2 linked regions of the Sinorhizobium sp. BG8 genome follow. The protein of the gene in region 1 binds, or shares a complex with, the protein of each later gene. Links are inferred from orthologs where the notes say so. Each region holds a gene or a part of one and is shown on either strand. Other genes may lie near its edges.

Region 1 (5,312 bases):
GATGTCGTCGCTGATCGAACGGGCCTCGTCTTCCAGGATCCCCAGTCCCTCCAGCGTCCTTCGTCCGAAAACGAGGCCGGACTCGAATGTCTCGCGGGTCTCGTGGTCGACGCCGCGGGCGCGAAGGGAAAGCGTGTGCACCCGGTCGTAGGAGCGCACGAAGACACGCGCGTTGGGGTATTCGGCCTGCACCAGATCGACGATCTTGTCGGTCGTCTCCCGCCTGTGGGTGCAGACAGCGACGATCTTGGCCCGTTCGATGCCGGCAGCGGTCAGCACGTCCTTGCGGGTCCCGTCTCCGAAATAGATGCGGAAGCCGAAGTTCGCCGCCTGCCGGATACGGTCTGCGGAATAGTCGATGATCGTCACGTCCCTGCCGCCGGCAAGCAGGATCTGAGCGGCAATCTGTCCGAAGCGCGAGAAACCGACCATCAGCACGTCGGAGCCCGCTCCCTCGAAATCCTCCTCCAGTTCCTCCGCGGCTTCCTCCTTGAGCAGGAAGTTGGCGAGGCCGGCCGCGGCCGGTGTGAGCGCCATGGAGACCGTAACGATGACGATCAGCAGCGACGCCATGCCTGTGGAGAAGACTCCGGCCGCTGCCGCCGCCGTGAACAGGACGAAACCGAATTCGCCGCCCTGGGGCAGGAGGAGCGCCACGCGGATCCCGTCGTTCCGGCTGGCGCCGGCGATGCGGCATAGCGCGAAGATGATGACACTCTTGACGATCATCAGGGCCGGGACCGCCGCGAGGATGATCAGGTAGTTCTTGGTCACGACCTCGAGGTCCAGGGACAGCCCGACAGCCATGAAGAACAGGGCGAGCAGGATCCCGCGAAACGGTTCGATGTCGGCGGCGAGCTCGTGGCGATAGGAGGATTCCGCGAGCAGCACTCCGGCAAGGAAGGCGCCCATGGCCATGGAGAGACCCGCCAGTTGCAGCAGGGACGCCGAACCGAGCACTACGAAGAGTGCCGCCGCGATCATTGCCTCGTGCGCGCCCGTCCGGGCGATCGCATGGAAGAGCGGGTTGAGAAGGTAGCGGCCGGCGACGAGCATGCCGGCGATGGCAGCGACGGCGAAGGTGAAGTCGTAAACTGCACTCGTCGGATCTTCCGGCGGCTGTTTCGCCAGCAGCGGAATGAGCGCGAGCAGCGGCACGATGGCGAGATCCTGGAACAGCAGCAGCGAGAAGGAAGCCTGGCCGTATCGCGTGTTGGTGTCACCCTTCTCGTTCAGGATCTGCAGGGCGAAGGCGGTCGAGGAGAGCGCAAGACCGAAGCCGATGATGAGGCTTCCCGCCCAGTCGGAAAGCCCCGTGAACCAGACGATGCCGAAGAGTGCGGCGCCCGTGAGGACGACCTGGGCAATACCCATGCCGAAGATCTGCCGCCGCATCTGCCAAAGGCGCGAGGGTTTCAGCTCGAGGCCGATGACGAACAGCAGGAAAACCACGCCCAGTTCGGCGACGCCCAGGATCTCTTCGCCGTCGTTTATGCGATGCAATATCGGCCCGATCACCACGCCGGCTGCGAGATATCCGAGAATGGTGCCGAGGCCGAGCCGCTTGAAAATAGGTGCGGCAAGCACCGCGCCGCCGAGCAGCAGCAGGGTCTCGGAAAAGAGGGCATGGGTATTCGGCATTCGCGCAGGAACCTTTTGCAGGCGACTATCTATGAGATGTGGTCTGGAAGAATCACGGCCCCAGGCCTTGATGCTTGTCGGAGTGCACAATAAATGGGGCAGGAATGAAAGGCCAAATCATGTCCGATGCTGTCGATTCCGAAAGCCTTCTCTCCAGAGCCAGCGAGCTGATCGACCGAGCGGTCGCGGCGGGTGCCGATGCGGCAGACGCTGTGGTCGTGCGGGGGCACTCCCGCTCGGTCACGGTGCGTCTAGGCAAAGTGGAGGGAACCGAGGCCTCCGAAAGCGACGACTTCTCGCTGCGCGTCTTCGTCGGCAAGCGGGTTGCGAGCGTGTCGGCGAACCCCGGTTTCGATCTCAAGCTGCTCGCAGAGCGGGCCGTCGCCATGGCCAAGGCCTCGCCGGAGGATCCGTTCTCCTCGCTCGCGGACCCGTCCGACCTGGCGAAAGACTGGCCGGAGCTCGAGCTTTTCGATCCGTCCGAGGTTTCCGCCGATCAGCTCACCGAAGCCGCCCTGGCGACCGAGGCTGCGGCTGTTGGCTATGGGGGGATCACCAATTCGGGCGGCGGCGGTGCTTCTGCCGGCATGGGCGGACTGGTCCTTGCCACGTCGCACGGCTTCTCCGGCTCGTACAAGGCGAGCCGCTTCGGCCGATCCGTCAGCGTCATTGCGGGCGAAGGCACGAAGATGGAGCGCGACTACGATTTCGACAGCCGCCTCTACTACGCCGACCTGCGCGATGCCGCCGACATCGGCATCGGTGCCGCCGAGCGGGCGGTGAAAAGACTGAACCCGCGACAGGTCCCGACCGCCAAGGATGTCACCGTCGTCTACGATCCGCGTGTGGCGCGCGGGATTGCAGGTCATATCGCCGGGGCGATCAACGGCGCCTCCGTCGCGCGCAAGACGAGCTTCCTGCGCGACCGGATGGGCAAGCAGGTGCTGAAGTCCGGCCTTTTCGTGACGGACGATCCGCTTGTCGTTCGCGGCTCCTCATCGCGTCCCTTCGATGGCGAGGGCGTGCGCGGCGAGCGCCTCGTCATGATCGAGGACGGCATTCTCAATCATTGGTTCCTGTCGACCTCGACCGCGCGCGAGCTCGGCCTTTCCACCAACGGCCGCGGCGTGCGCGGCGGCACTGCGGTAAATCCCGCTTCGACCAATTTCGCGCTTGAGCCCGGTGACGTGTCGCCCGAGGATCTCATCCGCTCGATCGGAACAGGTTTCTACGTGACCGAACTGATCGGGCAGGGGGTCAACATGGTCACCGGCGAATACAGCCGGGGCGCTTCAGGCTTCTGGATCGAGAATGGCGAGCTGACATTCCCCGTGTCCGAGGTGACGATCGCCTCGAACCTCAAGGACATGTTCATGCGCATTACGCCCGCAGACGACATCGATCGCAAGTTCGGCGTGGCTGCACCGACCCTTGCCATCGAGGGCATGACACTTGCTGGAAAATGAACGGCAAACGCACCGACACAGGCCGGTGCGGGAACGGATAGGCCGATGACTGGCGCAAGAGCGGGAAGATCCTGGAGCGCTGATCTCGAGCTCCTCGTTGGGGCGGCGCAGGCAGCCGGCGCCCGCGCGATGGAGTTCTTCGGCAACTCACCCGAGGTCTGGTGGAAGAACGAGGGCCGGTCACCGGTCAGCGCCGCCGATTTTGCCGCCAACGATATCCTGAAGAAGGAACTGCTTTCAGCGCGGCCCAACTACGGATGGCTCTCGGAGGAGACGGACGATGATGCGGCCCGCCTTGATTGCGAGACAGTGTTCGTGATCGATCCCATCGACGGGACCAGGGCCTTCATCGCCGGACTGGACGTGTGGTGCGTCAGCGCCGCCGTGGTGCACCGGGGACGGCCCGTCGCAGGCGTTCTGGTAGCACCGGCACTTGGTGAAGTCTTTTCGGCTATCGCCGATGGTCCCGCCCTCAAGAACGGCGCGCCGCTGCAGATTGCCCCTGCCGAGGAGGGGCGTGCGACGCGTGTCGCGGCCGCACAGGACATGCTCTCGAACATGGACCTGTCGGGCCTCGGCGAGGTCGAGCGCATCGCCCATGTGCCCTCGCTCGCCTATCGCCTCGCAATGGTGGCCGACGGCCGGATCGATGCGACGCTCGTCAAGCGGAACTCCCACGACTGGGACCTCGCAGCGGCCGATCTCATCCTTTCGCGTGCGGGCGGCGGGCTTGCAACGCTCGAGGGCGCGGCCCTTTTCTACAATCGTCCCGAGGTCAGTCACGGGATCCTGTGCGCCGCGGGTCTCGAACGACTTTCCCGGTTTGTGAGGGCGTCGCACACCCTTTCCGGCCATTGACCTTTGAGCCGGAATACCGCAAACCGACTGCGAGGGCGGTCGCACAAGTATTGAGAGATGACATGGCTGAAAATACCGAAACGAAACAGCGTCTGCACCTGGTGTTCGGAGGCGAACTAACCACGCTCACGGGTGTCGACTTCCGCAAACTGGACGACCTCGATATTGTCGGAATCTATCCCGACTATGCCACCGCGTTCGCGGCGTGGAAGTCCAAGGCGCAGATGACGGTAGACAACGCCCACATGCGCTATTTCATCGTGCACCTGCACCGCCTTCTCGATCCAGAGAACGCCTGAAACGTATGAATTTTCGTCATCGGCCGGCCATGCCGGCCGATTGTACAAGCGGGTGCCTGATGAATTCTTTTCCTGTGACGGCTGAACCGAAGAGCCATGGCCGATGAGGGGCGTGCTCGCTCGGGTCGCGCTTTCGGCCTATCGCTGGATTGGCGTCGGGCTCTATCCGGTCATCGGCTCCTACCTGGCCTTCCGCGGCGCGAAGGGCAAGGAAGACAGGTCGAGACGGCGCGAGCGCTACGGCCGCGCCAGCGTGGAGCGGCCGAATGGTCCTCTGGTGTGGTTTCACGCCGCAAGCGTCGGTGAAACGACGGCTGTCGTCCCCCTCATCAAGGAGGTTCGCCGCCGCGGTATTTCGGTGGTGCTCACGACGGGCACGACGAGTTCGGCAAAGGTGGCTGCCGCAAGGCTCGGCTCCGGGGTGATCCACCAGTACGTGCCGCTCGATCTCAAGCCTGCGGTCAGCCGTTTCCTCGACTACTGGCATCCGGATCTCGCGATCATCGCGGAATCCGAGATCTGGCCCATGACGATCCTCGAACTCGGAGCTCGTCACATCCCTCAGGTCCTGGTGAACGGCCGCCTTTCGGACCGCTCGTTCAAGCGCTGGAAGAGCCGTCCCGGGCTCGCAGACGCGCTGTTCGAGAACCTCGCTCTGGTGATCGCCCAGACGGAGGAGGATGCAGAACGCTTTCGCACGCTTGGTGCGCTGCCGGTGCTGGTCTCTGGCAACCTCAAGGTGGACACGGATTCACCGCCGTACGATCCGGCGGTGTTGCGTGAGTACCGGGACCAGGTCGGTGACCGCAAGACATGGGCGGCGATCTCGACCTTCGAGGGCGAGGAGGCCGCCGCCGGCAATGTCCACCGCGTGCTGAAGGAGCGTCTCGGCCTGCTGACCATCATCGTGCCGCGCCACCCGGAGCGCTGCGACGCGATCGAGGATATGCTGAAGGCCAAGGGGCTGACGGTAGCACGGCGCACCCGTGGCGATCCGCTCACGCCGGAAACCGATGTCTTTCTCGGCGATACCATCGGCGAGATGGGG
Region 2 (4,665 bases), 100 kb from region 1 along the record:
CTGAAAGAAGGTCAGCGGCTTGTGTTCGTGGTGTTCGTGATGTTCGTGATGAGCATCGCGAGCAGCGGTTGTTCCGGCCATGGATACTACTCCCTTGGAATTACTGCGCGGCGTTTTCAGCGACGGTCACGGACTTTGCCGGACCATCGATGGACGCCATCAAGGCCTTGTTTGCATCGCCAAGATTGGTCGCGGCGGCAGCAAGCCAGGTATCGAACTTCTCCTGCGAGACTACGCGGATGGCGATCGGCATGTAGGCGTGGTCCTTGCCGCAGAGCTCGGAACACTGGCCGTAGAACAGGCCTTCGCGGTCAGCCTTGAACCATGTCTCGTTCATGCGGCCAGGAACGGCGTCGATCTTGACACCGAAGGACGGCATCGCAAAGGCGTGAATCACGTCGGCGCCGGTCACGAGAAGACGGACATGCTTGCCGACGGGAACCACGACCTCGTTGTCGACGGCGAGAAGGCGCGGATAGGTGGCGCGGTCTTCCTTGCCGAGCGACGCACGGTCGGCGTCCTGGAGCAGCAGCGAGTCGAAGGAGACAGGGTTCTCTCCGACCTGATATTCATAACCCCAGTACCACTGGTAGCCGGTCGCCTTCACGGTCAGTTCGGGCTCTTCGGTCGGCGCGAGCTGGGCGGTCAGAAGCTGGAAGGAGGGAATTGCGAGGAGGAGAAGGATAACTACCGGACCGACGGTCCAGATCACTTCGATCAGCGTGTTGTGGCTCGTCTTGGAAGGAACCGGGTTTGCACCTTCACGGAACTTGACCACGACGACGATCAGCAGGAGGAGAACGAAGAGCGTGATCGGGATAATGAACCACAATGTATACTGCTCAAACCAGCGGATCTCTTCCATGATCGAGGTGGCGGCGGGCTGAAGCCCATGCTGCCACGCGACCGGCTGGTCCGCAAAAGCGCTCGAAGCAAAAAGCAGACAGCCGATCGCGGCCAGTACTGCAAAAGCTTTGTTTTTCACAACGTATCTCCCCAAAGCGTTTGATTGGGATCAAACAGACGCAGAATCCCTGCTATACCGTGTGCTTAAAATCACAGTTTCCTCGCCGCCGCAACAGCCATGGGGGTATGCTCATGCGGCATTTTTGCGCAAACACAAGGGTGGCGAAACCGTGGCGGGAATTCGGCGACACCTTATAACATAGGATGTTGCGCCTTTACGAATGTGGCAGAACCCGTCTCCGGCCGACACATGTCCGCATGGTTTTACTCCCGGGCCGGGTCCACATCCACGAAGGGTGATGATACAAGGCATTCTCGGTCCAATTTCCGCCTTGAAGCACTGGAAATGACTGCGCGGGGCTTTTCATTTCAATGACGGCTATTCAAGAATAGCGCGTCTGATTCGAGTTTTTGAGGTTTTCATGGGTTTCGGTTCCCTTCCCCGGCTGTCCAGAGCGGCATGCGGCCTTGCCGCGCTGGCATTTGCGGCAGCGGCGTTCGCACCGGCTGCTTCGGCGCAGCAGCCCGGTACGGTCAAATCGAACCATGGTGCCTGGTCGATCGTCTGCGACCAGCCGGCCGGCGCGACCGGCGAGCAATGCGCCCTGATGCAGAACGTCATCGCGGAGGACCGCCCCGAAGTCGGCCTTTCCGTCGTGGTGCTCAAGACCGCCGACCGCAAAGCGCGCATCCTGCGCGTGCTGGCTCCGCTCGGCGTGCTTCTGCCGAACGGTCTCGGCCTCAACGTCGACGGCAAGGACATCGGCCGCGCCTATTTCGTGCGCTGTTTTGCCGATGGCTGCTACGCCGAAGTGGTGCTGGAAGACGAACTGTTGAAAACCTTCCGTTCGGGCGCCACCGCAACATTCATCGTGTTCCAGTCGCCCGAGGAAGGCATCGGCATACCGGTCGACCTCAAGGGGTTCGGCGAAGGTTACGACGCGCTGCCGTAGGCCCCCTCGCCTATCGACAGAAACCCGGATATCGCAAGCAACACGAAGCGCGTGCAGGTCTAAACTTGCCGAGCGGCTGGCGCATCTCTACATGGGAGGCACCGAAACCATGCATGAGCGGAGCCTGCCATGAACACCGATCTCCTGACCCTTTTCGACGCCGACGAGGCATCGGTGCGCGCGGTGCTGGAGGAGACGCTGGCAAAGGCCGACGACGGCGAGCTCTACCTGGAGCATTCGCAGGCGGAAACGCTGACCTTCGACAATGGCCGGCTGAAGGGCGGCAGCTTCAACACGGACCAGGGCTTCGGGCTTCGTGCCGTCGCCGGCGAGGCGGTCGGCTATGCGCATTCCGGCGAGATGTCCATTTCGGCGCTGAAGCGGGCGTCGGAGGCCGCAAGCGCCGTGACGCGCGGGCACTCGGGTAGCTATGCGGCCGCCCCGCAGGGCACCAACCGCCACCTCTACAGCGCGGACAACCCGATCGGCAGTCCGACCTTCGAGGAGAAGGTGGCTCTATTGACCGAGATCGACGCCTACCTGCGCGACAAGGAGCCGAAGGTTCGCCAGGTCACGGCGTCGGTTGCCGCGAGCTGGCAGGTCGTCAACATCCTGCGCGCCGACGGGCACCGGGTAACCGATATCCGTCCGATGACACGCATCAACATCTCCGTCGTCGCCGGTGAAGGCGACCGCCAGGAGACCGGCAGCTATGGCATCGGTGGACGGCGCAACTTCGGCGCGTTCCTGACGACAGACAGCTGGCAGTACGGCGCCGACGAAGCGCTTCGCCAGGCGCTCGTCAATCTCGAGGCCATCGAAGCGCCCGCCGGCACCATGGATATCGTGCTCGCCTCCGGCTGGCCGGGCGTGATGCTGCACGAAGCCGTGGGCCATGGCCTCGAGGGCGATTTCAACAGAAAGAAGACGTCCGCCTTCGCGGGTCTGCTCGGCGAGCAGGTGGCAGCCAAGGGCGTGACGGTCGTCGACGACGGCACCATCGACAGCCGCCGCGGCTCGATTACCGTCGACGACGAGGGAACGCCTTCCGCCTACAATGTCCTGATCGAGGACGGGAAGCTGGTCGGCTACATGCAGGACCGCCAGAACGCACGCCTCATGGGCATGAAGCCGACGGGCAACGGGCGCAGGCAGGGATATGCCCATACCCCCATGCCGCGCATGACGAATACCTACATGCTCTCGGGCGACAAGACCCCGGACGAAATCATCGGCTCGGTGAAGAAGGGGCTGTATGCCGTTTCCTTCGGCGGCGGCCAGGTGGACATCACCTCCGGCAAGTTCGTGTTCGGATGCACCGAAGCCTATCTGATCGAGGACGGCATCATCGGAGCGCCGGTCAAGGGCGCGATGCTCATCGGCAACGGGCCGGACGCCATGCGGCGCGTAACGATGGTGGGCAACGATTCCAAGCTCGACACGGGGATCGGCAATTGCGGCAAGGGCGGACAATGGGTACCCGTCGGTGTCGGCCAGCCGCACCTGCGCATGGACCAGATCACCGTCGGCGGCACCAAGGCCTGAGACTGCCCTGTTCTCTTAGCTGACCGCCTCGGCGAACAAGGCAATTGTTGCCGGCGTACACCGTGACGCCGCGCAATAGCGTCACGGAACAAAATCGCCCCCATCTCGGTTACGCTTTCGGTTTTCAAGTAAACCAGCGAGCAACACTTGATCCGGGAGGTCGTCATGGGACGCGGTATACTGCTTTGGCTACTGGGAGTTCCGATACCACTCATTATCCTCATATACTTCCTGTTCCGCTGAACGGGATCGTGCGATGGCCGAGGAAGGATCGACAGAGGCGGCCCGCGCGGCCGGATCTTCCCTTCCCGGCCCGGTCGGGCGACCGACGTGGCCCGGGCCGGCCGGGACTGCCTACCGCTTCATTGGCGCGTGAGGCCGGCTTCCAGCGCGGAGAAAGTCGCGGCTTTTGCGCACTTCCACCTTTTTCCATCTTCAGCAAGGATTAACCGTGAGGCATTAGTTTCTCTCGTCGATCGTCTGGGCGTCGTCCGCCCGACGCGAGCGGGAGACTTCGAAACGTGAAGACGGTGCTTCGCCAGTTTGCCCGACAGGCCGCGATCGCGGGCGGGCTGGAGTTTGCACATCTTGCAGGACGCGCCGGCTGGATGACCTCGGCCCGCGGGCGCGGCGCGATCTTCACTCTCCACCATGTGCGTCCCAAAACCGCACATGCGTTCGATCCCAACGCCCATCTCGAAATCACCCCCGAATTCCTCGAGGAAGCGATCGGCAACCTTGCGGCGGAAGGTTATACCTTCGTGCCGCTGGAGGATCTCCTCGACCGACTTGCGGGCGCCGGCGAAACCGAGCGCTTCGCCGCGTTCACGCTCGATGACGGCTACCGCAACAATGCGGTTCATGCCCAACCCGTGTTCACCCGGCACAAGGTGCCGTTCACGGTCTTCGTCACTGGCGGCTTCGCAGCACGAACGCACAGCATATGGTGGGAAACGCTGGCCGAACTTCTGCGCGGCGTCCCGAGCATCGAGTACGAACTCGGCACCGGTCCGGTGACGCTGCCACTGGCGACACCGCACCAGAAGAATGCGGCCTTCCGCCGGATCGCTGCCGCGATCCACGCCAATCCCGACGAGGCCGCGGCCGTCACCGTGCTCGATCGCGTCGCCCGGTCATACGGCATCGATCCGCTGATGATCACGGAGCGGCTCGTGCTGCGGGAGCCTGAGCTCAAGAGCCT

What was found. The genes of interacting proteins can lie anywhere in the genome.
Region 2: the proteins of F3Y30_RS07865 (region 1) and tldD are in contact, whole or in part, in a solved structure (PDB 5NJ9), measured with the Escherichia coli proteins. The link is inferred for Sinorhizobium sp. BG8 from one-to-one orthologs.

What each region holds. Positions count from the first base shown.
Region 1 is NZ_CP044011.1:1,705,900-1,711,211, forward strand. The notes cover bases 1,042-3,933. They hold F3Y30_RS07865 (TldD/PmbA family protein), read left to right. Parts: upstream 1,042-1,760; coding sequence 1,761-3,107; downstream 3,108-3,933. Other genes in these bases: F3Y30_RS07860 (monovalent cation:proton antiporter-2 (CPA2) family protein), read right to left, coding at 1,042-1,641; F3Y30_RS07870 (3'(2'),5'-bisphosphate nucleotidase CysQ), read left to right, coding at 3,153-3,933. Outside these bases: more of F3Y30_RS07860, read right to left, coding at 1-1,041; more of F3Y30_RS07870, read left to right, coding at 3,934-3,965; F3Y30_RS07875 (DUF4170 domain-containing protein), read left to right, coding at 4,028-4,264; waaA (lipid IV(A) 3-deoxy-D-manno-octulosonic acid transferase), read left to right, coding at 4,368-5,312.
Region 2 is NZ_CP044011.1:1,808,621-1,813,285, reverse strand. Bases 1,392-4,256 are described here. They hold tldD (metalloprotease TldD), read left to right. Parts: upstream 1,392-2,048; coding sequence 2,049-3,464; downstream 3,465-4,256. Other genes in these bases: F3Y30_RS08340 (polysaccharide deacetylase family protein), read left to right, coding at 3,986-4,256; F3Y30_RS08350 (invasion associated locus B family protein), read left to right, coding at 1,392-1,919. In the rest of the region: ctaD (cytochrome c oxidase subunit I), read right to left, coding at 1-81; coxB (cytochrome c oxidase subunit II), read right to left, coding at 101-985; more of F3Y30_RS08350, read left to right, coding at 1,389-1,391; more of F3Y30_RS08340, read left to right, coding at 4,257-4,665. UniProt on the Escherichia coli protein: Metalloprotease involved in CcdA degradation. Suppresses the inhibitory activity of the carbon storage regulator (CsrA).